DNA from 2 places in the Corynebacterium massiliense DSM 45435 genome. Region 1 is predicted to be linked to the other one. Evidence: predicted binding sites of a transcription regulator. Region 1 holds the regulator's gene; the other holds the start of a gene.
The links. Region 1 encodes LexA, which represses DNA repair genes until DNA is damaged. Its sites were predicted from a motif close to CGAACANNTGTTCG; they were not measured.
Positions count from the first base shown of each region.

Region 2: CMASS_RS02440 (HNH endonuclease signature motif containing protein) is a predicted target of LexA. The motif match lies at 7,056-7,069, and genes of this name have one in related genera.

Region 1 is NZ_CP063189.1:1,318,048-1,332,746, reverse strand. It holds gene CMASS_RS06285 (uracil-xanthine permease family protein) at 1-216, shown strand, start outside; gene CMASS_RS06280 (HPr family phosphocarrier protein) at 287-553, opposite strand; gene CMASS_RS06275 (1-phosphofructokinase family hexose kinase) at 655-1,656, opposite strand; gene ptsP (phosphoenolpyruvate--protein phosphotransferase) at 1,824-3,515, shown strand; gene CMASS_RS06265 (DeoR/GlpR family DNA-binding transcription regulator) at 3,512-4,330, opposite strand; gene lexA (transcriptional repressor LexA) at 4,334-5,053, opposite strand; gene CMASS_RS06255 (hypothetical protein) at 5,462-5,692, shown strand; gene nrdR (transcriptional regulator NrdR) at 5,787-6,245, shown strand; gene hrpA (ATP-dependent RNA helicase HrpA) at 6,260-10,288, opposite strand; gene CMASS_RS06240 (hypothetical protein) at 10,481-11,353, shown strand; gene CMASS_RS06235 (hypothetical protein) at 11,489-12,238, shown strand; gene CMASS_RS06230 (hypothetical protein) at 12,319-13,323, shown strand; gene CMASS_RS06225 (hydrogen peroxide-inducible genes activator) at 13,330-14,319, opposite strand; gene CMASS_RS06220 (peroxiredoxin) at 14,468-14,699, shown strand, end outside.
Region 2 is NZ_CP063189.1:490,503-505,201, forward strand. It holds gene CMASS_RS02400 (DUF3151 domain-containing protein) at 1-105, opposite strand, end outside; gene CMASS_RS02405 (DUF4282 domain-containing protein) at 193-873, shown strand; gene CMASS_RS02410 (Maf family protein) at 898-1,485, opposite strand; gene CMASS_RS02415 (acyl-CoA carboxylase epsilon subunit) at 1,485-1,685, opposite strand; gene CMASS_RS02420 (acyl-CoA carboxylase subunit beta) at 1,724-3,097, opposite strand; gene CMASS_RS02425 (acyl-CoA carboxylase subunit beta) at 3,109-4,530, opposite strand; gene CMASS_RS02430 (biotin--[acetyl-CoA-carboxylase] ligase) at 4,575-5,300, shown strand; gene CMASS_RS02435 (YdbT family protein) at 5,307-5,762, shown strand; gene CMASS_RS02440 (HNH endonuclease signature motif containing protein) at 5,782-6,987, opposite strand; gene CMASS_RS02445 (5-(carboxyamino)imidazole ribonucleotide synthase) at 7,247-8,446, shown strand; gene purE (5-(carboxyamino)imidazole ribonucleotide mutase) at 8,480-8,983, shown strand; gene CMASS_RS02455 (ribokinase) at 8,969-9,877, opposite strand; gene CMASS_RS02460 (YdcF family protein) at 9,918-10,364, shown strand; gene CMASS_RS02465 (aldose epimerase family protein) at 10,485-11,372, shown strand; gene CMASS_RS02470 (sodium:solute symporter family protein) at 11,385-13,046, shown strand; gene CMASS_RS02475 (hypothetical protein) at 13,059-13,301, shown strand; gene galT (galactose-1-phosphate uridylyltransferase) at 13,308-14,396, shown strand; gene galK (galactokinase) at 14,393-14,699, shown strand, end outside.

The DNA of each region.
Region 1 (14,699 bases):
GTGCGCATCTGGATGGACGGGAAGGTCAACTTCAACCACCCGGTCAATCTGACGTGCGCCGCGGTCGCGCTCATCGCGGGCATCGGCAACCTCACCCTCACCGTCTTCGGCATTGAGCTCGAAGGAATTGCGTGGGGTTCGGTCGGCATCATTGTGCTCTACCCGCTGATGACGTGGCTCTACAACACAATGGGAGAGGGCCAAGCAGCAAAGTAGATCGCTGCCCGGCCCTTCGTACAGGACAACCGCCCCGCGCAGGCAAACCTCGCGGGGCGGTTGGCGGATTTTACGCGTCGAGATCCTGCTCGATAAGCCCGGCGATCTTCTCCACGGCCTCGGCGTTGTCGGAGGTGACGGTCACCTCGTCGCCCTGCTCGGCGCCCAGAGCCATGATCATCAGCGAGGAGGCCGCATCGGTTTCGTCGTCGTCTTCTTCGCCGACCAGGTTAAGGAAAATGTCATCATCGTACTCGGCGGCGGCGTCGGCGATGATGGAAGCCGGGCGAGCGTGCAGGCCCACAGAGGAACCAACCTTGACGGTCTTCGAAGCCATAACCACATTCCTTTCGTACAAAGGGTCTGTTCGGATTTAACTGCCTCCCTAGTGTACGGCCTTCTGTTTCCCAGCTGTGCCCGGGAGAGGCAGGCGTGGTTTTACAGCTCGCGCACCTGCGTGCCGGCGATATCGACATCGCCGGGCGCGGGGAGCTCCGAACCGGGGAGAGTGACCGCAGCGCTTCCGTATGCAACGGCCTGACGGAGCGCCTCGGCGGGCGAAGCCCCGGCGCTTTCGGCCAGGATGAACCCGGCCAGCGTGACATCGCCAGCCCCCACGGTGGAGGCCACCTTATCGATGGGCGGCGGGGTAGCGGACCACGCGGCATCGTCAGTCACCAGTACCGCGCCGGCACTGCCCAAGGTGACCAGGAGGCGACCGACCCCACGGGCGGTCAGGACGCGGGCTGCGCTGATAATTCCGGAGCAATCGCCCTGCGCGGCCTGAGCCTCGAGCTCGTCGCCCGTGGCATTCGCGGAGCTACCGGTGCGGAATTCGGACGGAATCTGCGCGAGTTCGTGCGCGTTCGGCTTCACCAAATCGGGAGCACTCGCCGGCAGATCGCGCACGATTTCACACAGCGGATCTTCCGAGGTGTCCACCGCGATCTGGGCGGTGGGATTGGCGGCGCGTGCGACCTGCACCAGACGGCAATACCAGTCGACCGGCACGCCGCCGGGCAGGGAGCCGCCGAGCACGATCCAGTCGGCCGCGGGGGCACGCTGTGCAAGTTCGTCTTCGATAGCCTGCTTTTCTTCCGCGCTCAACGCGGGCCCGGGGCCGTTGAGCTTCGTCGTCTTCCCACCTGGTTCGTTGACGGTGGTGTTCACGCGGCACAGCGGGGTGATGGGGACCCGGTGGCAGGCGATGCCGGTGCGGGAGGCGAGGCGGATAAACGGGTCATCGTCACGCGCGGGCACGATGGCCGCCGTCGGATGCTCCGCGAGCTGCGCTGCGAGGCTCACGTTCAATCCCTTGCCACCGGCCACCTGCGTCACGTGCGCGGCGCGATTGACGGCACCGTGAAGTAGGCGCTCGTTGAGCGCGATGGTCGCGTCGATACTGGGATTCGGCGTGAGGGTAAGAATTAAACCAGGCATTTGCCCCGATTGTTTCCCGGTTGTGCCTAATTGTCAAAGGCCTTTAATCTAGATGCATTCTTTGTGGTTATCCATGCGCTCAACAACCTACTTTTCGCGCCGTTCCTAGGCACAGGAAGGCGGCTAGAGGTGGCGATTGAGCGCCCAGCGAAGGGATAGTGCTGAGTATGAGCGAAGAAAAGGACGCGGCAGAACTAATCAAAGGAACGGGCGTTGTCGCCGGTGTTGCGTACGCCGACGCGGTGTGGGTGCGCCCCCGGCCCGAGCTGCCGCAGGCGGGCGAGACGATTGCCGATGATGCAAAAGACGTAGAATTCGAACGCTTCGTTGCCGCCGCCGAAGTGGTGGCTCAGCGCTTAAGCGAGCGCGCGGATTCCGTTGACGGAAACACCGCGGAAGTGCTGACTGCCACGGCGAAGATGGTCAAAGATCGCGGCTGGCACAAGGCAGTGCGCCGCAACATTAAATCCGGCCACCCAGCCGAATACGCCGTTGTGGCCGCCACGGAGAAGTTCGTAACCATGTTTAACGCCGCGGGCGGGGTCATGGCCGAGCGCACCACGGACTTAAAAGACGTGCGCGATAGAACCATCGCGGAGTTGCGTGGGGAGGAAGAACCCGGCCTTCCGTACGTCGCCGGTGAAGCGGTTTTGTGCGCCGACGATCTCGCGCCGGCGGATACCGCAACGCTCGATACCGCGCACATCAAGGCTTTGGTCACCGAGCTGGGTGGCCCGACAAGCCACACGGCCATCATCGCCCGCCAGCTGGGTATCCCGTGCGTGGTAGCCACCGGCGCGGTGCTGCGCGAGATCCCGACCGGCGAGCGCCTCTTCGTTGACGGCTCTACCGGGGCGGTCGACCGTGCAGCGGAGCCGGACCAGGCCGCGGCCGCCGTTGCGGAGTACCAGGAACGCGCCGAGCGTATCGCGCGATGGGAAGGCCCTGCACACACCGCGGACGGGCACCGCGTGCAGCTCCTGGCGAATGTTGCGGACGGCAACGCCGCCCGGATTGCTGCGCAGTCCCAGGCGGAAGGCATCGGTCTGTACCGCACCGAGCTGTCGTTCCTGTCTGCGAGCGAAGAACCGTCCGTCGAGGAACAGGCGGCGGTCTACGCCAAGGTCTTCGAGGCGCTCGGCGATCAGAAGGTAGTCGTGCGCACCTTGGACGCGGGCTCGGACAAGCCGATCAGCTACGCCACCCTCGACGCGGAGGAAAACCCTGCCCTTGGCGTGCGCGGCCTGCGCGTGGCCCGCAATAATGAGTCGCTGCTCACCCGTCAGCTGGATGCCATTGCGGTGGCCGCGGCGGAGCGTGGGGAAGACGCGCCCACCTGGGTCATGGCGCCGATGGTCGCAACGGCGGGCGAGGCGAAGTGGTTCGCGGGCCTGTGCCGCGAGCGGGGGCTCATCCCGGGCGCGATGATCGAGGTCCCCGCCGCCGCGCTCATGGCGGATACCATCATGCCGCACTTGGACTTCGTCTCCATCGGCACGAACGATCTCACGCAGTACACGATGGCCGCGGATCGCCTGTCGCCGCAGCTGGCGTATCTCACTGATCCGTGGCAGCCGGCCGTTCTTCGCCTCATTGAGCACACCTGCACGATGGGGCAGAAAAACTCCATCGCGGTGGGCGTGTGCGGTGAGGCGGCAGCCGATCCGCTGCTTGCCTGCGTTCTGACGGGGCTTGGCGTGAACTCGCTGTCCGCGGCATCGTCGGCGGTGGCCAGCGTCGGAGCCCAGCTTGCCGATGTCACCCTGGAGCAATGCCGCGACATGGCCGCCGCGGCCATTCACGCCGATGATCCGCAGGCAGCCCGCGCGGCTGTGCGGACGATCCTCGGCGAAGCCTAAGCTCCCGACGTCTCAGCTCCCGGTGCCTCGCCGTCCGGTTGCGCGACAACGACGGTGACGTCCCGCTCGCGCAATTGGTTGAGGTAGTGGGCGGGAGCGTCTGCATCGGTGACGACGACGTCGATGTCCGAGATGGAGCCGAAACTAACCAGATAGTCGTTGCCCAGCTTCGACGAGTCGCACAAGACGACGACCTTGTTCGAGTTGGTGATAAACGTCGACTTGATAGCGGCCTCTTTGGCGTCCGCCGTCGATAGGCCGTGATCGATGGTCAGGGCATTAGTACCGACGAAGGCGACATCGGCTCGCATCAGGGCGAGGGTGCGCAGGGCTGTGCTTCCCACAACGGCTTGGGTGATAGCACGCACCCGGCCGCCCAGCAGCTGCACGTTTTTTACGTCGTGCCGCGCGAGCGCCAGACAGATGGGCAAGCTGTTGGAGACGATGGATAGATCGTCGGGCTCCCGCCGCTGGGCGATGAGGTCGGCGAGCGCGTTGGTGGTCGTACCCGCGTCAAGAAAGACGCTGCCGCCGCGACTGGGGAGAAAATCCGCGGCGGCACGCGCGATGGCGGACTTAGCTCCCGGCGCCGAGCGCAAACGCGCGTCGAGGGAAAGCTCCGTGGTCTGAAATGTTTGAGCCGCCACGGCGCCGCCGTGAACGCGGTTGACCAAGCCCTCGCGGTCCAATACCGCCAGGTCTCGCCGGATCGTCTCCGCGGTGACCGCGAAGTGGTAGGCGAGCTCGGTGACGTTGACGCGCTCTTCGACGGCGGTCATCGAGGCAATCTGTCTGCGTCGCTCTTCGGCGTACATGCGCTACAGCTTGCGGAAGACAGAGACGACCTTGCCCATAATCTGGGCATCGTCGCCCTGAATGGGCGCGTACGCGTCGTTGTGGGGGAGCAACCACACCCCGCTGGAATCCCGGTGGAATTCCTTGACCGTAGCCTCGTCGTCCAACAGCGCGGCGACGAATTCGCCCTCTTCGGCCACCGACTGCGAGCGGACGATGACCCAGTCGCCGTTAAGAATGCCGGCGTCCCGCATGGAGTCGCCGACGACCTGGAGCATGTATAGATCGCCGTTGCCCACCAACTCGTCCGGCATCGGGTAGTAGGAATCGATATTTTCTTCCGCCGTAATCGGTGTGCCGGCCGCAATGCGCCCGACGACGGGGATGTAGTTGACCTTGCCGGCGTCTTCAGGGATTACCGACTCCGCGGCGTCGGTGGTGGAGGCATCCTTCGCCTTGGACTTCTTCCCGCCACCCCGCGTTGAGGATTCAGATTCGAAGTGACGCACATCGACCGCGCGTGGCTTGTTCGGGTCGCGGCGCAAAAAGCCTTTCTCCTGCAGCTGGTTGAGCTGGTAGGCGACGGAAGAAGTGGACTGCAGTCCCGCAGCATCACCGATCTCGCGAATGCTTGGCGGGTAACCGCGCAGCAACACGGCGTCATTGATGACTTCCAAAATCCGTCGCTGGCGGGCGGACAGAGAAGAGATATCGGGTTTGCCCCCGGCTGGTTTACGGCCCATGAGTCGTGAGTCCTTTGCTGTCGGTGCGTTCTGTGCTTCTAGTTGTAGCACGGACTAGACACATGTTCGACAAATGTGGGCGTGTTTCTAGACAGTGTGTGACCGGCGTGCTATAAATCGAACACGTCAGCTAAATCGAACACTTCATCGACGCTCCCGGTGCTGTGTCCACTGCGCTTTCTACGGTGAGGCTGTCGAACGAAAGGAATGAACATGGTCTTCGCAGTAAAAAATCCCGCTACCTCTCGCTACTCCTCGTCCTTCCAGGCCACTACAGTGCCTGCGGCCGCGGTGTGGGATCCCGGGGCCGAAGTAGGAAGGCGCAACGGGCACCCCGAAAACTTTTACGCGGGGCATAACATGCGCACTTTAGGCCCTTCTCGCTTAGGCACCGAAGCGCGCCCCGCGGTGTCCCAATCGAACGCATCGCCGGAAAATGCTGCCCGGGAAGAGGGCGGGCGCGGCCGCAACGTAGCGCTCGGTGCTGTGTTCGGTACCGCAGTGTTTATCGGCACTCTTATCGCCGGCTTTACCGGCACTGACACGGTCTCGGATGCCGCGGTCGGTGGGTCTTACGGGGCTGCGGCTAGTGCTACCACCGCGTCCGTTCAGCCGGCGTCGGTGCAGGTCGCTAGGTAGTAGACCGCAGTGTTGAACAAATAGAACGAAGCCACGTTCGGGCAGTACACTACGCGGTAGTCCTGTCGTCTCAATCGGAAGGAACGACCCCGCGGTGTACTGTCCCTTTTGCCACAATGCGCAGTCGCGCGTCATCGATTCGCGAGTTGTCGAACAGGGAACTTCTATCCGCCGTCGCCGCGAATGCTCGGCCTGTAGCGGCCGTTTTACCACCGTCGAAAAGGCAGTCCTCTTGGTAGTCAAGCGCAATGGCCTGGCGGAGCCGTTCAGCCGCGACAAGCTCATCCGCGGCGTACGGCGCGCTTGCCAGGGTCGAGATGTCAGCGATGACGCTCTCAAGCGACTGGCCCAAGAAGTAGAAGAAACGGTACGCGGCCACGGCAGCTCCCAGGTGGCGGCCAACGAAATCGGTCTAGCGGTCCTCGAACCACTCCGCCACCTCGACGAGGTGGCCTACCTGCGCTTCGCCTCCGTCTACAAGTCCTTTGAAAGTGCCGACGACTTCGAGTCGGAGATCCGCCTCATGCGGCGCCGCGACCGCGACGACTACTAGCCGCTACCACCGCTTTACTGGCGGTTCGACCGTCCCAACTTGGCCGCGGCTTTTTGGATGCGGCGCAGCGAAGCCGGGCGGGCTGTGCCCAAGCGCTGGGCGAAGAGGGATACCCGCATCTCCTGGATCATCCAGTACAGGTCCTTAACCGCCTTGGAGTTGCGGGCACCGCTCGGCAGCGAGCGCAGCTTGTGGTTGATAACGGCTTTGGCCTCATCAATTTCTGCCTGCCGGTCCGCGTCCTTGTCCGGATCAATATCCATCTCCTCGAGGCGGACGCGCATGGCCTGCACATACCGCGGCAGGTGCTTCAGATTTCCGATGCCGTGCACCGTCACCGCGTTCGCGGGCAAGAGGAACGCCAACTGACGCTGCATATCCTCGATGGCCGGACCGTCCCAGGACTTTAGCTCTTCGGCGACCTTGCCGTATTCGACCAGACCCGGTGCCAGCGCGACCACGTATTGCCGCACCCGGCCGGCAACCTTTGGCGTGATCTTGTCACGCAGGGCAGCGAACTCCTTCGGCGAACGCACCGGCCCGCCTTCTTCCACCAACAGATCCCGGGTGGCCGCCACCTGACAGTCGTTGACCAGTCCCTGGGCGCCGCCGTGCGGATAGTTATCTACTGCCACCCGTTGTTGGAGCGGAAGCCCCTTGACCATCTGTTGAGGTTTCACGTTTGTCGCCTTGAGCAGCAACTTTAAGGTGGCGCCGAACATGCCGGTATCGGCAGCTGCCTTTGTGGGGTGGTACTTCACTCGCACCCCATGCGGCGTCGCCTCGAGCGCCGGGTACGCGGTCATGTCTTGGCCGTCCACGGTGGTCTGGACTTCGGCGGGGATATCGCCGATAGTCTCCGCGGTCCATTCCGTCGCCTCGTGACCTGTGCCCGCGGCACCATCACCAGCGTCACCCTTGTTACCGGCGCCGGTCTTCCCGCGGCCGGCGGGCGCGCTGCCCCGGCCGTGCGCCGCAGCCGACTTTTCTGCAGCCTTGCGCACCGAGGTGGAAATCTGGCCGGCCTGCCGCTGGCGAAGCGCGTCGAGATCGCGGTCGGAATCGACGATCTTCCCGCGCTTGTTCACGGCCGCGTAGTTAATACGCAGGTGCGCCGGCAGCTTCTCTGGATGGAAGTCGGACGCGTTGATTCCGTGGCCACCGAGTTCGCGCAGGACATCGGCAAGCTGCTGCGTCAAAGGCCCCTCATACGGCAGCAACTTGGGAAGGGCGCGCTCCGCGAAGGTGGGCGCGGGCACAACCGTGCGGCGCAGGCCCTTCGGCAGCGAACGGATAAGTTCGGTCACCAGCTCGAGGCGCAATCCGGGCACCAGCCAGTCGAAACCTTCGGTATCCGCGCCTGCCAACAGCGGGATGGGGATAAGAACGCTGACGCCATCGTGGGGATCGCCGGGCTCAAAACGGTAGCTCAACTCGTATTCGACGGAGCCCTTCCGCCACGTTGCCGGGAATTGCTCCTCCGTTCCCTCATCCGACGTAGTCAGCAGCTTGGCGGGGTCGAAATCGAGCAACTCAGGGTTTTGTCGCCGCTCCTTCTTCCACCACGAGTCGAAGTGCTTGCCCGTGGTCACAGTCGCCGGAATGCGCTCGTCGTAAAAGTCGAAGAGCATGTCCTCGTCGGCGACAAGCCCGCGCTGGCGGAGTTTTTCCTCCAGCTGGGTGGCATCTTCGATCTTCTGCTTGTTTGCGTGGAAGAACTCATGGTGCGTCGACCAATCACCGGCAATGAGCGCCTCGCGGATAAACATGTCGCGCGCGGCGGCGGGATCGACGCGGTGGTAGGGGACCATGCGGTCCGCCACGATGGTGACGCCGTACAGGGTGGACTTTTGGTGTGCCACGGCGGCAGCGCGCTTGCGCGACCACGTCGGCTCCGAATAGCTGTGCTTGACTAGGTCGCCGGCGAGTTTCTCCACCCATGCGGGGTCGATCTTGGCCACGTCGCGGGCGAATAGGCGGGAAGTTTCCACCAGCTCGGCTGCCATGAGAAACTCCGGCGGCTTCTTCGCCAGCGACGAGCCGGGGAAAATGACGAACTTCGTGTTGCGGGCGCCGTAGTATTCCTTGCTGTTTCCATCGCGGGCACCGATGTTGGACAACAGGCCGGACAATAGCGACTGGTGGATGGCGTTGACGTCGCGCTTATTCGCGGTGTGCGTGCGGTCCGACCAGCCCAATTCACGGGCGACGTCGCGCAGCTGGCGCACGAGGTCGAACCACTCGCGGATGCGCATGTAGTGCAGGAACTCCGCCTTCATGCGCTTGCGGAACTGGTTGCCGGACAACTCGTCGCGGGACTCTTGGGTGTAGTCCCACAGCTTGAGCAGCGACAGAAAGTCGGAAGACTTGTCCTTGAACCGCGCGTGCGCTTGGTCGGCCTGGGCTTGGTATTCGAGTGGGCGTTCGCGCACGTCCTGAATGGTCATGGCGGCGACGATGACTAGGACATCGTCAAGGCTGCCCAGGCGGTGGCCCTCCACCAGCATGCGCGCCATCCGGGGGTCGACCGGAATGCGGGCCAGATACTTTCCGGTCTGGGTGAGGACGGGGAGCCCGTCCTTTTCCTTGTTGGTCACCGCGCCAAGTTCGCGCAGCAGCTGCAGGCCGTCGCGGACGGCTTTATCGGCCGGGGGCTCCACGAAGGGGAACCGCGCAATGTCGCCGAGACGCAGCGAAATCATCTGCAGGATGACGCTCGCCAGGTTGGTGCGCAGGATTTCCGGATCGGTGAACTCCGGGCGCGATTCGAAGTCCTCCTCGGAGTAAAGCCGGATGGCGATGCCGTCGGCGACACGTCCACAGCGGCCCGCGCGCTGGTTCGCGCTGGCTTGGGAGACGGGCTCGATGGGCAGCCGCTGCACCTTCGTGCGCGTCGAGTAGCGCGAGATGCGCGCCGTGCCCGTGTCCACCACGTAGTGGATGCCTGGCACAGTCAGGGAGGTTTCGGCGATGTTGGTGGCCAAAACGATCCGGCGGCCCGAGTGCGGGCTGAACACGCGGTGTTGTTCCTGGTTGGAGAGGCGGCCGAACAGTGGGGCGACCTCGACGCCTTTCCACTTCTTCGCCTCGATGGCCTCCATGGCGTCGCGGATGTCGCGTTCACCGGGGAAGAAACACAAAATGTCCCCGCTGCCCTCAGCCATGAGCTCCTCTAGAGCATCGCACAGCCCATCCAGCGGATCCTGAGCAACGAGTTTCCCATCCACTTCTTCCTCGAGTGGGCGGTAGCGCACCTCGACCGGGTAGGTGCGGCCGGAGACCTCGATGATGGGGGCGGGCTCGCCGTCCTCGTCGGCGAAGTGCGCGGCGAAGCGCTCCGGGTCAATCGTCGCGGAGGTGATGATGACCTTGAGATCGGGGCGCTTCGGCAGCAGCCGCTTAAGATATCCCAAGAGAAAGTCGATGTTGAGGCTGCGCTCGTGGGCCTCGTCGATGATGATCGTGTCGTACGCGTTAAGGAAGCGGTCGCGCTGCATTTCTGCCAGCAGAATGCCGTCGGTCATGAGCTTGACCGCGGTGGTGGGCGTGACGCGATCGTCGAAGCGGATGGCGTAGCCGACCGACTCGCCAATCTTTTGGCCCAGCTCCGTGGCTATACGCTCCGCCACCGTGCGCGCCGCGATTCGGCGCGGCTGGGTGTGGCCGATAAGCCCGCGCCGCCCGCGGCCGAGCTCCAGACAAATTTTCGGAATCTGGGTGGTCTTACCGGAACCGGTCTCGCCAGCGATGATGACGACCTGATTGTTGTCGATGGCCTCCGCAATATCGTCGCGGCGACCCGAAACAGGCAGCGTATCCGGGTAGGAGATCTCCGGTACCGCGTCTGCGACCTTCTGCACCCGTTGTTGCGCCTTGGCGATGTCCGCGGCAATCGCCGCTCGCGCGTGCGGCGCCCTCGCCTTGCGCAGCCGACGCCGAAACGAGCGCGCCTCCGCAAGGGAGACACTGTCGAGTGCCGCGTAGAGCTCCTCGCGCGACGGTGCCGAGGTCTGGTTGGGGTTCGAAGCGTTGGTATCAGTCATGGTCAACGCGCAAGTTTACCTGTTTTCGCTGCTGATTTAAGAACGGGGCCGGTGCGCCCACCGGGGCAATTTCCTCCCTAGGGATGAGGGGACGGCTTGCTGCTCGTACTTAGGCTCGACACTGTGTTGCGGGGCAACCAGAAGACACCTAGGCACCCCGCGAGTAGAACGCCGACAGAGAGGACTCATGCAATGACGCGAACGGATTCGCCCTACGGTTCCGAGGGCCACGTGAACCAGGGCCGTGCGAAGTTTGGCAAGGCCCGCATCTTTCCAGCGATGGGGTGGGCTCTGAAGCGGCCGTTTACCAACCAGGGCACGTGGATTGGCGGCGAGCTTCTGACATTTCTCCTCTACCTGGCCCTCAGCCTCATTGGCGCTGTAGTTCTGGGGATGGCTATCGACAATCCACTTACCTCCGGGGCCCCGAATGACGCGATGGCGTGGAAGGACAGCTTGAACGAGGGCTTGAGCTTCATCGATGACCATCCTGTGCCCGCGTTAATCGGCTACCTCATCCAGCTGTTCTTCTTCGTTGCGCTCGTCCACCTGGCCCTGAGGGACCGCGACACCGAGGCGGCCAGGTTGCGCGACTTTGGTCGCGGGGTCCATTGGGGAACAACGGCAGTGGCTGTCGTTGTCAGCCAAGCGGTGCTTTTCGGCTTTGCTTACGCCGCGGGTGCCCTAGAGGACTGGCTGCCGTCCGTGATGGACGACGGGCTAGCAAGCCTCGTCGCTCTAGCCGTGCAGATTCTGGGCTGGGTGCTCATTCCGTTCTTCTGGTTCGTCGAGTGGTTCGCCGCCGATGGCGCCTCCCTGACCGACTCGTTCCGTCTCAGCCTCCAGGCGGGCAAGGAAAATTGGCTGCGGCTGTTCTTCCTGCCGCTGCTTATCTCCCTGTTCGGAGCCCTGTTCATAATGGTGACACTCGGGTTCGGCATCCTTCTCGTCTTCCCCGCGTATTTCCTGTTCAACGCGTACCTCTACCGTGACGTGACCGGCCCCGCGGCCGGTAGTGCGGCGGCAGCACGCCACGACTCGGTTGCGCCCAAGCTTGAGGCTTAAGACCACATGAGCGCACTGGAATTAACGACGGGGTCCGCTGAGAGCACGCAACCGGGTGCTCCGTTGGGAGTGGCACCTGGGGACTTTGGTCCCGCGGAACCGGTGCGGTCGCCGCTGGTAACGCACAGGCCGCGGATGAAATTCTGGCCCGCTTTCGGGTTTAGTTTCAGCCGGGCGGTCAGCAACGCCGGGACGTGGATCGGCGGGTTCCTTCTCACCGTGGTGGTGCTGGGCACCGTTGGGTCCTTCGTGGCCTTCGTGGCTGGGGCCTTGACCCACAACCCGTTTCGAGATGGCGGGGATTACTGGGAGAGTATGACCGCCGCGTTGGGTGCGGGAATGGACTGGCTGGGCGACCAGGGGTGGTTCAGTCTCCTCGTCATCGCCGTGGACCTTGCGCTTCCCGTCGCGCTCATGCATCTGGCGCTGCGGGAGGTCGATAGCGGCCGGGCACGATTGCGCGACTTCGGAACCGGAGTGCCCTGGATTCGCGGGATCATTGCGTACGTTGCAGTGATCTTTATCTGCTATACGATGCTGCCGAGCGTTGCGAGCGCGTTCTACGACATCATGTGGGATTCGTGGGGGCATTTGCCGGCGAAGATGTTCGCCACCGTGTGCTTTCTGGTCGGCGGCGCTCTGTTTCCGTTCACAGTTTTTATCCCTTGGTATGCCGTGGCGGGCGAGACACTGAAAGACTCGGTGCGCCTAGGAATTCAAGCGGGCAAACGCCACTGGCTCAAACTATTCTTCCTGCCGCTACTGGTCATCCCACTTTTTGCCGTGCTTGCTTTTGGCACGTTGTTTCTCGCGCTCATCGTGGAGCTGCCGGCCATCTTCCTTCTCGGGGCCTTTCTCTTCCGCGGCGTGACCGAAGAGGAATAAATTCTTGCCCGCGGCGCACCGTTACCGTCACCTTGCTACGGTCTAAGTGATTCCTATCCACCATAAGAAGGGAAACACGCATGACTGAGCCACGGGATGGCCAATTCAACGGCGGGACCGGTGACGGCCTACCGCGTTACCAGCCGACCAACCACCCGGAAGATCGGCCCAACTTCGGCCACGCGCAGGAAGGTAACGCGGGTTACAGCAACGCCGGCTACGGTAACGCTGGTTACGGAAACGGCGGCTACGGCGACCCCGCCGGGGTTGGCTACCAGGGCGCCAACGAGGGCGCTTACGGGGCCGGCAAAGGCAACGCCTTGACCCGCCCGAGCGACGGCCGAATCAACATCGGCGACGCTATCGGCTGGGGTTTTAAGGCAGCGTTTTCCAATTGGAAGCTGTGGATCCTGGGCGCGCTGGCCTTCGGAGTTGTCATTGGGCTGATCAGCGTCATTGCTGGCGCGATCGCTGGCAGCACCGGCAACTACGACCCGCAAAACCCCTTCGGTGCAGGCCAAATCATCCCGCAAATCCTCTCGGGCATTCTGGGATTTGTCATTTCGCTTATCATCTACCGATTGGCGTTGCGGCAAATTGATGAGGCCAACGCGGGCTGGGGCGACATCGGCAAGGACGTGCGCTGGGGGCCAACCCTCGCGGTCATGCTGATTATCGGCGTGGTGAGCTCGATCATCTGCGTGATTGTCGCCTCCGTACTGGGCGTGTGGGCTGCAAACACTAACCCGGTGACCGATGCCCAGCTTGCTGCCGCTGTGGGCAAGATGCTTGGCGGCCTCGCTCTGTTAATGCTGGCTAGCCTCCTGCTGAGCCCGCTGTACTACCTGATGGCCTGGTACGCCGCGGACGGGCGCGCCGGGGTCGGCGGTTCGATCCGGGAAGGTTTCCGAGCCGGTAAGCGCAACTACTCGCCGCTTCTGGGCCTTTCGCTTCTCACCGGTCTCATTTCGTTTATCACCTTGCCGGTCGGCTTCTTGACGTACCCGGCGATTCTGCTGGCCATGGCCCACGGTTACCGCCAGGCGGCTGGCGGCCCAGTCCCGGTCGAAGGCCGCAAGGGTTAACCAGGGCTAGTCGTCAGCATCTGAGGTCTGCGGCGATTGGACCGCAGGCATCGCCGACCGGGAGCGCTGCAGGGCGCTTTCGTAAGCGTCCGTGACTAGGTTGCCGAAGGCGCGGAAGTCATCCGCCCGGGCGGTCGAGTTGCGGTACACAATGCCGATCTGACGGTCGGCACTGACATCGGGGGAGAAGGTGGCGACGGACAAACCGGGGCGGTTCGCCTCGGTTTCGATCGCCGATTCGGGGATGAGGGTAGCGCCCAGCTTGCCGATGATGAGCTGCATCACCGTGGTCAGCGACGACGCGCGCGTCACGGAGTTCGTCGCGTTCGTCGGGCTCACCTGCGCGCGCCGGCACAGATCGATGATCTGATCGCGCAAGCAGTGGCCATCGTCAAGCAACAGCAAATCCAGGTCCTCCAAGTCTCCGAGCGCCAAATCGGTGCGTCCGGCGAACGGGTGATCGTCGGGCACCACGACATCGAAACGCTCGCGGTAGAGCGGCTCTTCCGTAAGCCCCGGTGTATCGGTGGGGAGGGCGAGAATTGCCATGTCCAGCTGGCCGTCGCGCAGCTTCTGGACCAGGTGATTGGTTTGCTCCTCGACAATGCGGGGCTCGAGTTCGGGGTAGTTTTCCCGAATAGACACCAAAAGCTCCGGCAGGATATACGGAGCGATGGTCGGGATAATGCCGATGGCGAGCGGACCGGTCAGCGTCCCAGTAGCGCCGCGCGAATTGGCTAAGAACGCCTCGGCAGCGTCCAACGTGGCCTTGGCGTAGGGGAGGAGACGCTCACCGGCGGCGGTGACGATGACCTTCCGGGTAGAGCGCTCGATGAGCTGCAGCCCCAGGCCTTGCTCCAGTGCGACGAGTGCCTGGGAGAGGGACGGTTGGGAGATTTGCAGTTTCTGCGCGGCTGCGCCGAAGTGCTTGTTTTCGGCGACGGTGACGAATGTGCGCAGCTGAGCCAGTGTGGGACGGTACTCTTTGGTATGCATGGGTCAGACTATATCACCGATAAATAAGAAGATCTATTGACATCCGGGATTTTGATAGGCATGATTGTGGACGTGCCGGCGAGACAGCTGGCACGGACTGTGTGACCAGTTATTTTCCTCGACGCATCTGATAAGGAGATGTAAGACAGTGTCTATCTTGACCGTTGGTGAAAAGTTCCCCGAGTTCAAGCTCACCGCTCTCAAGGGCGGCGACCTCCACGACGTCAACGCTAACCAGCCGGAGGATTACTTCGAAGAGGTTTCGCTGGACAAGTACGAGGGTAAGTGGAAGGTCGTCTTCTTCTACCCGAAGGACTTTACTTTCGTGTGCCCGACCGAGATCGCTGCCTTCGGCAAGTTGGACGAGGAGTTCCAGGACC
Region 2 (14,699 bases), 830 kb from region 1:
CCACGCAAGCGGGCTGTCCGGGTGGCGGAGCGCGTCGCGGTCGTTCTGCGCCGGGTCTTCCGGCAGGTGGAGCGGTTTCGGTGCGAGCATGTCGTTGAATTCCATGCGTAACACTCTAGTGCCGTTGTGAACTGGTAGTCTCCGGAATGCCCCCAATCCCATTCCCTTACCTTTTGAAAGGACTGGTTTCGCATGTCTGAGCACCAGTATCCGCACGGCGGTTTCGACGATTCCGATAACTCCGACAACTCGGGGCACGTCGACAACTCCGGGTTCGCGAACGCGGAGCCTTACTCGGCCAGCTCGAACAATGAAGAAGCGCACTCCCAGCCCCGCGCTCAGCAGACCCAGTTCGGCCAGCAATCTCAGTTCGGCCAGCAGAACCAGCAGCAGCCTCCATTCGGGCAGGGGATGGGCCCGCAAGGGTTCCCGCCGCAGGGCGCTATGCCGCAGCCGGGGCCGATGCAGCCGGGGCCGATGCAACCGCCCCGCCCGCCGATGCACGGACAGCTTAACAAGCCCAAAGGCTTTTTCAGCGCGCTCTTTGATTTCGAATTCCGGAACTTTGTGACCATCGATTTTGCGAAGATTATCTACATCATCGCGATTGCTCTCAACAGTATCGTTACTATCGGATGGGTCATCTTCGGGCTGATTGCGCTCTTCGAAGGTATGGAGGAAGGCGGCTCAGAGCTCGCCCTCGGATTCATCGCATTCCTAGTGACCCTCGTCTTGGCTACCCTGTGGTTTTTCACCACCACGATCCTGGTTCGCGTGCAGATCGAGTTCATCGTGGCCGCGATCCGCACCGCGCAAAACACCGGTGAGATGGTCGAACATCAGCGCCGCACCGAGCACGGAGAGCGCTACTAATAGTCGGCTGATAGGCGCCCGTTGCTAGTTGTCCCAGAACTGGGACACGCTCAACCCGAAGTCGTACAGCGCGCGCCGAACAACCGGCAGCGACAAACCGATGACCGACGAGGGATCGCCCTCGATACGGTCGATAAACCAGCCGCCGAGTGCCTCCAAGGTGAACGCGCCCGCGCACTCGAGCGGCTCCCCAGTGGCGGCGTAAGCCCGAATATCTTCCTCCGTCGCGGCGGCGAAGTGGACCGTCGTGCGGGACGTTTCCACCACCTCGCGGCCGCCGAATCGAACGCAGTGGCCCGTCAGGAGTTCCGCCGTCTTCCCGGCCTGGGCGTTCCACCTTTCGATGGTCGCCTCCACCGTGTGCGGCTTACCTTGCAACTCGCCGTCTAAAAGCAGCATGGAATCGCCGCCGATCACCACGTCGTCGGGGTAGTCGACGGCAGCGGCCTTCGCTTGCGCGAGCTCCGCGACGACGACGTCCGGTGCCGCGTGACCGAGCCGCGCCCGGATCGCCTCCTCGTCGACGTGAGCCGGGTGTAGCACCGGCTCGATTCCGGCCCCGCGCAGGATGCTGGCGCGGGACGGGGACTGGGACGCGAGGACAATGCGCATTAGTAGTACCGAATGTTGCGGTAGGCCGACGGATTGAACTGCGGGTGCGCCGGGTCGAACTGCTCGGCGGTGCGGCCCCAGGCATCGGCAGGCTCGGTAGCGCCGGCAGCTTTCGCGCGCGAGGCGGCGGTGAGCTGCTCGACGAGCTTTTCCACCGCCTTGGCTTCCTGCTCGGTGGGGTTTCCGCGCACAATCTTCATGGTGTGTCTGTGTCCTCCCGGTGTTGTCTTCTCGCGGCTTACAGCGCGATGTTGCCGTGCTTCTTCGGCTGCGGGGTGTGGATCTTCCGCTCGACCAGTCGCAGGCTCTCGATGAGGTAGCCGCGGGTGGCGGCGGGCTCAATGACGGCATCGATAAGTCCGCGTTCCGCCGCCGCGTAGGGGTGCAGGAACTGGTGTGCAAGCTCCTCCTCCTGCTCTGCGGTGGCGTCGTCGCCGTAGATCTCCGCCGCCGGGTTGTCCGCGACCGCGATGGTGGCGGTGGGCCAGGCGTAGGCGAGATCCGCGCCCAGGTCCTTCGCGCCCATGAAGACGTAGGCGGGGCCGACGGCGCGGCGGGTAATGACCGTCACCTTGCCCACGGTCGCCTCGGCGAACGCGAAGGCGAGCTTGGAGGCGCGGCGGGCGCTGGCCGTCACGCCGGCGGAGTCGACGAATTCGATGATCGGGATGTTGAACGCGTCGCACACCCGGATAAACCGCGCGGCCTTTTCCGCGCCCGCGTCATCGATTTCCCCGTTGGAGCTCAGCGGCTGGTTAGCCACCAGCCCGACGCACCGTCCTTCGATGCGCGCGAAGCCGGTGAGCATGTTCGGCGAGTCCGCCGCGGTCAGCTCCAGGAAGGAGTCCGCGTCCACGGTCTTTTCCACGACCTCGCGCATGTCGTAGTGGGCGTCGTCCGGGACGATGTCGTTGAGCTCGCGGTCGGAGTCGGTGATGCGGTCAGCGATGGAGCCGTGCGAAATCTCGGCGTTCGTTCGCGGTACTTCCGCCCGGTTGTTCTGCGGGAGGTAGCCCAGCACGGAGCGGGTCGCCGCCACCGCGTCGTCATCGGACTCCGCAGGCAGGTGTGCGCCCGCGCCGCCGATGACGATGTCTGCCATGGCCGGCGGGAACTGCGCCATATCGCGGGTCTCGCCGAAGATGACCGAAACCTGGGGGATGAGGCCGGACGCCTCGGTGATGCGTGCCATGACCTGGGCGTACATCGCCAGCGTGACGATGCCCTCTTGCACACGCGGACCCGCCGACTCGTACATGCCCACAATCGGCGTGCCCGTCTTAATGGCCAGGTCGTAGACCTTGGTCAGCTTCTCGCCGAAGACCTCGCCGAGGGTGCCGTCGAAGACGGTGATGTCCTGGCTGAATACGCAGACCTTGCGGCCAGCCACCGTGCCGTAACCGGTGACCACGCCGTCGGTGACCGGGCGGTCGTGCTCACGGCCGAAGTCGGTCGAGCGGTGCCGCGCGAGTGCGTCGATCTCGACGAAGCTTCCCTCATCCAGCAAGCTCTCCACGCGGTGGCGCGCCGCGCTGTCCGGGGCTTCCGCGGTCCGGTTGTGCAGATCGGCGATCCTGCCAGCGGTGGTTTTCAGGTCCGGTTTCGCATCCATGGTGCCGTAGTTTACAGCGGAATATTCCCGTGTTTCCGCACGGGCCGGGCGACTTTCTTGTCGCGTAACAATCGCAGATAGCGTTCGATAGTGCGGCGGGTGGTGTGGGGTTCGATGACGGCATCGATAAGTCCGTTTTCTGCCGCGGCCTGCGGGGAAAGGATCGTCGAGTACTCGTCGCGGAGCCGCGTGACCTCCGCGGGGGAGGCGTCCTCCAGCTCGCGGCGGAAAATGAAACGCACCGCGCTGTCCACGCCCAAGACGGCGATCTCCGCGGTGGGCCAGGCGAGGTTCACGTCCGCGCCCAATCCTTGCGATCCCATGACGCAGTAGGCGCCGCCATAGGCTTTGCGCAGCACCACGGTGATTTTGGGAACGCTGGCTTCCGCGTAGGCGTACAGCAACTTCGCCCCGCGGCGCACGAGCCCGCCGTGTTCTTCGTCCGTTCCAGGCAAAAATCCCGGCACATCCACCAGGTAGAGCAGAGGAATGGAAAACGCGTCGCAGGTGCGGGTAAACCGCGCGGCCTTTTCCGCGGCGGCGGCATCGATGGCGCCGGCGAGCACGAGTGGCTGATTGGCCACGATGCCGACCGGCTGGCCGCTGATGCGCCCGAATCCGCACACCATGTTGTCCGCGCGTCCGGCCTGGATCTCGAGGAAATCCTGGGCATCGACAAGCGCGGCGATGACCTCGTGGATGTCGTAGGGAACCTCGGGGGAGGTGGGCACCGCCAAGTCCCCGCAGGCGGGTTCCGCCGAGTGCAGCTGGGGCAGCGCGTGGCAGTTGTTCGGCAGGTAGTCGAGCAGGTCCCGGATCCAGTCCAGTGCCTCCCTCTCCGACGGGGCCACGTAATGGCACGACCCCGCGGTGGTTAGGTGCAGGTGCGCGCCGCCCAGCTCTTCCTGGGTGGTGTCTTCGCCCGTGACATCGCGCAGAACGCCGGGGCCGGTAACGAACATTTTCCCCTGGCCGTCGACCATGACGACGAAGTCCGACAGCGCCGGGGAATACGCGTTGCCGCCCGCGCACGGGCCCATGATGGCCGAGATCTGCGGAACGACGCCTGAGGCCTGCGTATTCCAGCGCAGGGTGCGGGCAATGGCGTCTAGGGAATCGGCACCTTCCTGGATCCGCGCACCGGCGCCGGCGTACAGGCCAATCAGTGGGCGCCCCATGTGCACGGCCATCTCCATGACCGCGCACATCTTGTCGCCGTGCACCTCGCCGAGGGCGCCGCCGAAGACCTTCTCGTCCTGGGCGAACACGCACACCTCGCGGCCGTCGATGGTGCCCCAGCCGGCAATGAGGCCGTCGCCGGGTACCCGTTTTTCTCCCATGCCAAACGCGGTGGCTCGATGGATCGCCTGGGCACCGATTTCCTCGAAGGAATCGGAATCAAGGAGGTAGTCGAGTCGTTCGCGCGCGTCCACGTATTGCAATGTAACACCACCCGCCGGCCGCTAAGGTGATCTCTATGACACTCGATCTCTCCCGCATTCGCTCCGCGCTTGTCGATGCCGGCTACTTCACCGCCGTCGACTACGTCGAGCAAACCGGCTCCACCAACACCGATCTGCTGGAGCGTGACGATGTCGCCTCCGGCACCGTCCTGCTTGCCGATGAACAGGTGGCCGGCAAAGGCCGACTCGGTCGCGCGTGGTCCTCGCCGAAGGGGGCCCAGGCGATTCTGTCGGTAGCCCTGCAACCGGAAAGCGTGGACCGCCTCGGCGTGCTTCCGCTCGCAGCCGGGCTCGCCGTCACCGACACCATCCCCGGCGCCGTGCTCAAGTGGCCTAACGACGTGCACCTCAACGGAAAGAAGCTAGTCGGCATCCTGTGTGAGGCGGGCTCCCGCGTGGTTATCGGCATGGGGATTAACGTCACCTTGTCCAAAGAGCAGCTGCCCATTGCGGCGGCGACGTCTTTGGCACTGGAGGGGCGAGACACCGACCGCACCGAGCTCATCATTGGGGTGCTGCGGAACCTACGCCGCCGGATCGACCAGTGGGAACACAACGATCCGCAGTTGATGGTGGACTACCGGGAGGTGTGCTCGAGCATCGGCAAGCGCGTGCGCCTCGAGGCTCCCGGCGGCGACATTCACGGCACGGTCGACGGGGTGACGGAGACGGGGCAGATCACTATTGACGGGGTGAGCTACTCCGCCGGGGATGTCACTCACCTGCGGGTTGTAGACTAAGCGCCCATGGAGAAGCTCGGCCACGGGGAATATACGCGCGCGGACGTCAGCGCGCCGTACCGCTCGTTGGTATTCCCGCTGCTCGAGCTCATTCTTATTACGGGTGTTGCGTGGATCGCCATCGGGTGGGCGGACGTGAATATCTTTAACCCGCTGGTGCACAACGGCCTCGTCGTCCTTTGGGGCGTGCTGGCTGCGTGGCGTTTTCTCCTGCCCCTCGTGCGGGCGCGACGGAAGCGGTTCATCGTCACGAACCAACGCGTCATCGCACGCGAGGGCAAGCGGACTGCGTCCGTGCCCCTAGGGGACATCGCGGGCGTGCGCCGTCGCCGGGGCGGCATCTCCCTCGCCATCCGGGGTTACGACCGAGCGATGTACTTTCCGGAACTGCCGAAGAACCGGAAGCTCGAGCGGATTATCGATGACGCGGTGCAGGAATATCGCGATCCAATCTGGGGGTAAAAGCTAGGTCTTCCGGGGCTTAGGTCGTTGCTCCCTCGTGTGCTCGGGTTCGGCGGGCGTGGATTCTCTGTGCGGTGGTTTGCAGCCACCGCTTGGAGCGCTGGGACATCGGTCCGGTGGCATGGGTGCGGTGCCACGTTCCGTTGTCGAATAGCCAGATGAGGTCGTCTGTCGCGGGGTCGATGACGTAGGTCGCGCGGCCGTCGGTCTTGATGTTGTGGTGGTGCTGGCACAGGTTGACCAGGTTGTACGGCGCGGTGGGGCCGCCGCTGTGGTGGTCGACGGCGTGGTCTTTCTGGCAGCGCATTGCCGGTACTGTGCACTGCGGGAAGCGGCAGGTGCCGTCTCTTCCTTCCGTGTAGGCGCGCATGCGGTTCGGGGTGACGTAGTTCGTGGTCTTCGCTTTCGCTCCGCTTGTGTGGTCGACCACGCGGGAGGGCGAAGCGGTGAGTACGTCGCCAATGAGAGGGTCAATCCACCCGAAACCGCGCACGTACACCGGGGCACTGTCCACGTCGCAGGCGCGGTAGACGTGCAAGGTGACGTCGGGGGAGGGGTCGAACTTCCGCGTAATGAGCCCTGCCAGGGCTGCGGCGGCGGAGATGTTGCGCTCCCGGGCGGTCTGGGTGATGACCGCATCGAGTGAAGCGGCGATCTCATCGGGGAATTCTGCGATAAGAGCGGTAGAGGCACCAGAGCTGCGAGAGACGGAATAGGCGCTTTCGCCGGCAGGCTCCGCCGGGGTGTCTGGGTCGTCCTCGGTTTTCCGCGGTTTGCGCAGGATGGTGTCGTCTTCGGTCATGATGAGCGTGTGCAACTTGCGCCGGAGGTTGGCTTGGGAAGGAAGCGCTGCGCCCGGGGATTTCGGCGTGAGGTACGCGGTAATGGCCGCATCTAGGCGTTCGAGAACATCGTCTTCTGGGTGGCCGAGTTTGCTTAAGACATCGTCGATGGCGATAAGCCGCGGGAAGTTGAGGTGGAAGTGCTCTTCCTGGGAAGCCTTCAGGCGCGGTAATTCGTCGAGACGGTGGAGCGCGCACGTGATGTTGATGATCCGGCGGGGTGATTCGCCGGTGCGACTCCCGAGGTCGTGGGCAGCAAGTTCAATATCGGCATCTAAAGGGGGCCGGTATTTCTGCCAAAGCCAGTATTCGTCGCGGCGCAAATCGCGCGCGGCTTCACACAGGGGATCGCCCGGCGTGAGATGGCGGTAGTAGTTGTTCACGGGGTTCGTCCAATCGTTCGGATATCAATACGTGTATGCGGGTTGGCGTCGGATTTTTAAGAGGTAATCGCTTGTATGTTCGTTTCGGTTTAAGCGTATAGTACACCCCGGACACGTACCGTAAGCTGCGGAAACGCGATATCCGAGAGGCGATAAAGAGCTGATGTGCTGAGGCCGGGTGCTGAGGTGGGTCGAAGCGGAAGATTCGGGAGGTGCAGGAGGGGAGGGGCGCTAGCTGCATGGACTAAACTCGTCGTCTGTGATTGAGGACGAAGGAAACATCGAAGTACATGCCCCCGGGCTTCCCGTCGTGGCGATTATCGGCGACGGGCAGCTGGCACGAATGACCCAGACGGCCGCGATTGAGCTCGGCCAGTCGGTTCGTCTTCTGGCTGGTAGCAAGAACTCCTCGGCCGCCCAGGTGTGCGCGGACGTGGTGGTCGGCGACTACCACGACTACGACGATCTTCTCGCTGCCGTGAAGGGCGCGGACGCGGTCACGTTCGACCACGAGCACGTGCCCAATGAGCACCTGCTGGCGCTTATCGATGCCGGCTACAACGTCAACCCCCGCCCCGCCGCGCTGATCAACGCGCAGGACAAGCTCGTCCAGCGCGAGCGTCTCTCCGAGTTGGGGGCGCCGGTGCCGCGTTTCGTGGGCATCGACAAGCTGGAGGATGCGGAAGCCTTCTGGGACGAGACCGGCGGCCAGGTGTGCCTGAAGACCCGCCGCGGTGGCTACGACGGCAAGGGCGTGTGGTTCCCGCAAAGCCGTGAGGAGCTGTGCCGCTTGGTAGAAGAAATCGATTCGCCGCTTTTGGCCGAGGAGAAGATCGACTTCGCCCGGGAGCTTTCGGCACTGGTCGCGCGTACCCCGTCGGGGGAGACCCGCGCGTGGGACATCACCCAGTCGGTGCAGGCGGACGGCATCTGCTCCGAGGCCATTGCACCGGCGCCGGGGCTGGATGCGGAGACCGCCCGCGAGGTGGAGGCCCTGGGGTGCTCGGTAGCGGAGAAGCTCGAGGTCACCGGCGTGCTGGCGGTCGAGCTCTTCGAGGACAAGGCGGGCGACATCTTTGTCAATGAGCTCGCCATGCGCCCCCACAACACCGGACACTGGACCCAGGATGGGGCGGTGACCAGCCAGTTCGAGCAACACGTGCGCGCAGTCCTGGACTGGCCGCTAGGAGATACGACCCGGACCGTGCCCGTGACCGTCATGGCGAACGTGCTGGGCGCCGAGACGGATCCGGACATGGAAATGCAAGACCGCATGGTGCACGTCGCCCGCCGTTTCCCCAACGCGAAGATGCACCTGTACGGCAAAACCCACCGCCCGGGCCGCAAGATCGGGCACGTAAACCTCACCGGCAACGACGCGGACGCCACTCGCCGCGATGCGCGCCTGGCCGCCGGTTTTCTGCGCGATGCGGTGTGGGCTGACGGCTACGCTGAGTAACGACACCTTTTTGAGACAAGGAGCATTTCTTACATGGCTAACCCGCGCGTAGGACTCATCATGGGTTCTGATTCCGATTGGCCGACCGTGGAGCCGGCGGCCGACGTACTTACGAAGTTTGGCATTCCCTTCGAGGTAGGCGTGGTCTCCGCGCACCGCACGCCGGAGAAGATGCTCGACTACGCGAAAAACGCCCGCTCGCGGGGGCTCGAGGTGCTCGTCGCCTGCGCTGGGGGTGCGGCGCACTTGCCGGGAATGGTCGCGGCCGCTACGCCGCTGCCGGTCATCGGCATCCCGCGGGCGCTGAAGAACCTGGACGGCCTCGACTCGCTGTTGTCCATCGTGCAGATGCCCGCCGGCGTGCCGGTTGCGACCGTCTCCATCGATGGGGCGAAAAACGCTGGTCTGCTCGCCGCGCGCATTCTCGCATCTGGCGATGCCGAGGTCGCCGACAAGATGGAGGCGTACCAAAAGGACATGGCCGCCGCGGTGGAAGAAAAGGACGCGCGCCTGCGCGACAAGCTACTCGGGGAGTAGGTCGCCTGCGCCCGGGTACGAATCCTGGGCGCCGGACCGGGTGACGGAGAAAGCTCCGACGCGGGCGGCGTGGCGCGCGGCATCGGCAAGCGCGATGCCCGGCTCGGCGAGCAACTTCGCGCACAGTGCCCCGGCGAACGCATCACCCGCGCCCACGGTGTCGACCGCCTCGACCTGCGGGGTGGGGATATCGGTCAGCTCCGGGTCTGCGACCAGCGCGCCGGCCGCGCCGAGGGTGATGACGGCGGAGGAAAAGCCGGCATCGATAAGCGCGGCGGCCAGGGCGTGTGGGTCATCGTCGTCGGCCGGTGTTCCCAGCTGATCCAAGATGAGCCCGGCCTCGTGCTCGTTGGCAATGAGCGGATCGGCGCGCAAGAGGCTCTCGCGATCCACGTCCACCACCGGCGCCAAGTTGATGATGACCCTTCCCTGAGCCGCAGCCACCGCCTCCCGGAACCCGCTCGGGGGAATCTCACCCTGGAGCAGCACGATGTCCGCCGCGGCGATGCGCTCGCGGTGGCCAGAGACGTACTGGTCATCCACGCGCGCGTTCGCGCCCGGCACGACGATGATGGTGTTTTCGCCCTTTTCGTCGACGGTGATGACCGCTAGGCCGGTGAGCTCGTCATCGATTTCGGTTACGGCGGTCATATCCACCCCGGACGAGTGCAGGTTCCGCACCGCGGGCTTGCGGTAGTGATCGGCACCGACCGCCCCGACGAACTCCACGTGCGCGCCCTGCAGGGCCGCGGCCACCGCCTGGTTCGCTCCTTTGCCCCCGGCCTTGATGTCATCGCCGCGCCCGAGGAGGGTCTCGCCGGGCTGGGGGTGGCGTTCGACGTGCGTGACCAAGTCCGCGTTGATTGAACCGACTACAACGAGGGTGCCTTCCATGCGCCCTATGATGCCACGGTGGGCGGTAGGATCTCGGCTCGTGTCGTGCATCGTCGTGTTGGGAGCCCGGGTTACCAACGGGCAGCCGGAGGCCGTGTTGCGGTCCCGGCTTTTTCGGGCTGCCGAGCTGGCCCGGGAGGTGCCGGGGCCGGTCATCGTCAGTGGCGCCGGCGAGTCCGCTGCGATGGCCCGCACCTTGGTGGAATTGGGAATAGACCCCAGCCGCATCGTGGAAGAAGACGCCGCCACCAGCACGAACGAGAACCTGGAGAACGCGTGGGCTCTCGCCGGCGCGGACCGTCTAGACGTGGTCACCAACGAATTCCACGCCCTGCGGACCCGGCTGTGGGCCTGGCATCTGGGGATTCCGGTCACGGTCCATACGACCCCGACGCCGTGGCGCGTCCGGCTGGGGCACTGGGCGCGGGAGGTTGTGGCCACCCCGCACTCGGCCGCGCGCATCCTCTGGCGGCGGATTCGGGGGTAGTAACCGGGCAATATATCTCACAAAGATTATGCCGAGCTGCGTGCCTGGGCATAAGGTGTGGAGCAAAAAGTGAACCTATGGTTACAGAAGGTTGACGCTAAGTTGAATAACCTCACGCCCGTGTACACCATCCGGGCAGACGGCTACGCCGCGCAGATCGCGGCGTTCGGCGGCGGGGTAAAGTCGCTGACCTTTCGCGGTGCCCCGCTCGTGGAGACCTACGACGGTTTCCCGCCGCTAGCCGCCGGCGTGGTACTCGCTCCGTGGCCGAACCGCATCGCCGACGGCACCTATACCTGGCGCGGCGAGCGGCATCAGCTTCCCATTACCGAGCCGGAGCGCAACAACGCCATCCACGGGTTCGTCGCTGACCGCGTCTGGGAGTGCGTGTCCCACTCGGTCGGTTCGGTCACCCTGGCGGTGAACATCGCCCCGCAGGCCGGGTATCCCTGGTTTGTGCGGCTGGTCGCCCGCTACGCGCTGGGGCGAGACGGGCTGACCGCCACCTTCCACGCCGAGTCCCCGCACCCCGAAGTGCCCTACGCCTTCGGCTGGCACACCTACCTCACCGCCGGCGGAGCGCCCACCGATACGTGCCGGCTCACGCTCAACACGACCACCGACGTCGAGCTCGATGGTGCCCGCAACCTCCCGACGGGGGTGGAGCGCCCAGCGCAGTTTAAGGACGCGGCCGTGGCAGGCCTCGAGTTAGATCACTGTTTCTCCGCCCCGACCGGGGTGCGAGCCGAGCTTGCCGATGCCCACGGTCTCCGCACCCGCCTGGAATGCTCCGGGGACGTGCGGTGGGCGCAGGTATACACCCCGCACGATTACCCGGGGCGTGGGAGAGCGATCGCGGTCGAGCCCATGAGCGCCCCGCCCAACGCGTTCGCCACCGGCACCGGTGTGCGAACCTTGCCCGCGACGGACTGGGTGCGACTTTCCGCTGCGGATACAGGTACTGCCGCGGATACAGGCTTTTTCGGGCACGGGAACGTAGAAAACTAGAAAGGCAAGCAGATGGCAACTGCTGAATCAGCGCTGCGCTTGGACGCAACGTGGGTCGACTACCTGTTGGTGTTGATCTATTTCCTTTTCGTCTTGGGCATCGGCTGGATGGCGAAGTCCAAGGTGTCGAATTCCATTGACTTCTTCCTGTCGGGGCGCGGCCTGCCGGCCTGGGTGACCGCCCTGGCGTTCGTCTCCGCCAACTTGGGCGCGGTGGAAATCATCGGCATGTCCGCCAACGGCGTCGAATACGGCTTCCAGACCATGCACTACTTCTGGATCGGCGCCGTGCCCGCCATGATCTTCTTAGGCATCGTGATGATGCCCTTCTACTACGGCTCGAAGGTCCGCTCCGTACCGGAGTTCATGCGCCGGCGCTTCGGCAACGGCGCACATTTGGTCAACGCCATTTCTTTCGCGCTCGCGCAGCTGCTTATCGCCGGCGTGAACCTGTTCTTGCTCGCCACCATTGTGGAGGCCCTTTTGGGTTGGCCGATGTGGGTCGCGCTCGTCGTGGCCGGAATCATCGTCTTGTCCTACATCACCCTGGGCGGGCTGTCGGCGGCGATCTACAACGAGGTGCTGCAGTTCTTCGTCATCATCGCGGCACTCGCGCCGCTCACCGTCATCGGCGTCAACCGCGTCGGTGGCTGGCAGGGGCTGAAGGAGTCGGTGGCATCGCAAAGCATGTTGCACACCTGGCCGGGCACGGACATCTCCGGGTTCGGAAACCCCATCTGGTCCGTCATCGGCATCGTATTGGGTCTCGGTTTCGTGCTGTCGTTCGGCTACTGGACCACCAACTTCGTCGAGGTCCAGCGCGCGATGGCCTCCGACTCGATTTCCGCCGCGCGGAAGACGCCCATCCTCGGCGCGTTCCCGAAGATGTTCATCCCGTTCCTCGTCGTGCTGCCGGGCATGGTCGCCTCGGTCATCGTCGGTGACATTGCCGATGGCTCCGCCGCGCCGAACGAGGCCATCTTGTACCTCATGCGCGACCTGTTGCCCAACGGTCTTCTGGGCGTCGCCATCGCCGGCCTGCTCGCGTCGTTCATGGCGGGCATGGCGGCCAATATCTCCGCATTCAACACCGTGATGTCCTACGACATCTGGGAAACCTACGTGGTCAAAGACCGCGAGGACAGCTACTACCTGCGCTTCGGTCGCTGGATGACGGTGGTGGCGACCTGCATCGCCGTGTTCACCGCGCTGCTCGCACGGAACTTCGGCAACGTCATGGATTACCTGCAGACGCTGTTCGGCTTTTTCAACGCCCCGCTGTTTGCCACCTTCATCCTGGGCATGTTCTGGAAGCGCATGACCCCGCACGCCGGCTGGGCCGGCCTGGTCTCCGGCACGGTCTCGGCCATCGCGTACTGGGCCGTCGCCAACTTCAGCGGCGCGGAGGCCGCCCTGTTCAACCTGCCGGGCCAGGGCACCGCGTTCGTCGCGGCGGGCATTGCTTTCGCCGTGGACGTCATCGTCTCGGTCGCCGTCACCTTGTTCACCACGCCCAAACCGGACCACGAGCTGGTCGGCTTCGTCTCCTCGGTGACCCCGAAGGACCACTTCGCAGACTTCACCGAAAAGTCCCTGCCGTGGTACCAGCGCACCGTCCCGCTGGGCATCATTGGCCTCATCTGCGTCGTCGCTCTCAACGTGATCTTCGCCTAAAAGGAGCATTTCATGAATTCCGCATTCGATCTCCGCAACGTCATCGCCGCGCTCATCGGTTTGTACGGCATCGTCTTGGTGGCCTGCTCCTTCGCGCTCGATCCGGGCATCAACCCGGATACCGGGCAGGCGAAAGACCCGATGGATAACCTGTGGGCTGGAGTGGCCATGCTGGTGGCCGCCGCAGCGTTTTGGGCGTGGGCGAAGCTGCGCCCCGTCGTCCCCGCTGCGGAAGGACAGGAAAGCGAGGAGTAAATGTCTGTGTCCGTGACGAGTGCCACGCTTGCCGATGGCCGCGAAATCATCTACTTCGACGACTCGGATCCCGCGCCCGGGGAGCGCGTCCTAGACGATCCCCGCGAGCTGCCGCAGGTGACCGCCGCTTCCGAAATGCGGCGCGACCCGCTCACGGGCGAGTGGGTGGCCTTTGCCGCCCACCGTATGAACCGCACGTTCATGCCGCCGGCCAACGAAAACCCGCTCGCGCCGAGCCAGCCGGGACAGCTGCCCACGGAAATCCCGTCGCCCAGCTACGACGTCGTGGTCTTTGAAAACCGCTTCCCGTCGTTTTCCACGCACATGGACGTGCCGGGCGACTTCGCCTACGAGGTGGATGGGGTAGAGCGCAGGCCGGCCGCCGCGCGTTGCGAGGTGGTGTGTTTTACCTCCGATCCGGGATCGAGCTTCAAGGAGCTCAGCCCGCGCCGCATCCGCACCGTCATCGAGGCGTGGGCGGACCGCACCGCCGCGCTGTCCGCAATCGACGGGGTGCGCCAGGTCTTCCCGTTTGAAAACCGCGGGGAAGAAATCGGCGTGACCCTGCAGCACCCGCACGGCCAGATCTATTCCTATCCTTTCTTGTCGCCCCGGCTCTCGCGCATCGTGGAGAAGGTGAAGGACAACCCGGGGTTGTTCGCCGAGATTGTCGAGCGCGAGTCGAACGGCGACCGCGTACTGAAAGAGACCGCCAACTTCCTGGTTTACGTGCCCGCCGCCGCGAAGTGGCCGGTCGAGGCGATGGTCATGCCCAAGCGCCAGGTCGCGGACTTTACCGAGCTCACCGACGCAGAAAAAGACGAGCTCGCCCCGTTGCTCAAACAGCTTTACACCGCCATCGACGGCTTCTTCCCGGGCGTGGAGAAGACCCCGTATATCGCCGGGTGGACGCAGGCGCCCGTCGCGGGCCCCGAGCGGGAGGCGGTGCGGATGCACCTGCAGCTGTTTTCGCTCATGCGCTCGCCGAACCGCCTGAAGTATCTCGCCGGCTCGGAGTCCGCGCAGGCGGTGTGGATTAGTGACACCACGCCGGAGAAGATTGCCGAACGCTTCCGGGAGGTGTGGCCGCAATGAACCAGTGGGTGACCTCCCGCGGCGACCAAGAGCTAGGCCGCGCCGCAGCGGAGCTGTTTAGCAGCGAATACGGTTACGAGTGCGCGGGCGTCTATGCCGCGCCGGGGCGCGTGAACCTCATCGGCGAGCACGTCGACTACGCGGCGGGCGCGTCCATCCCGTTCGCGCTCCCGCACAGCACGGCGGTGGCTGCCGCCCCGCGTGACGATGGCCGCGTGCGTGCCGTTTCCGCCGCCGGCATGGTGCGCGGCGAGGTGGCGCTTGCCGATGTCCACCCGGGCCACCCCGCAGACTGGCTCGGCT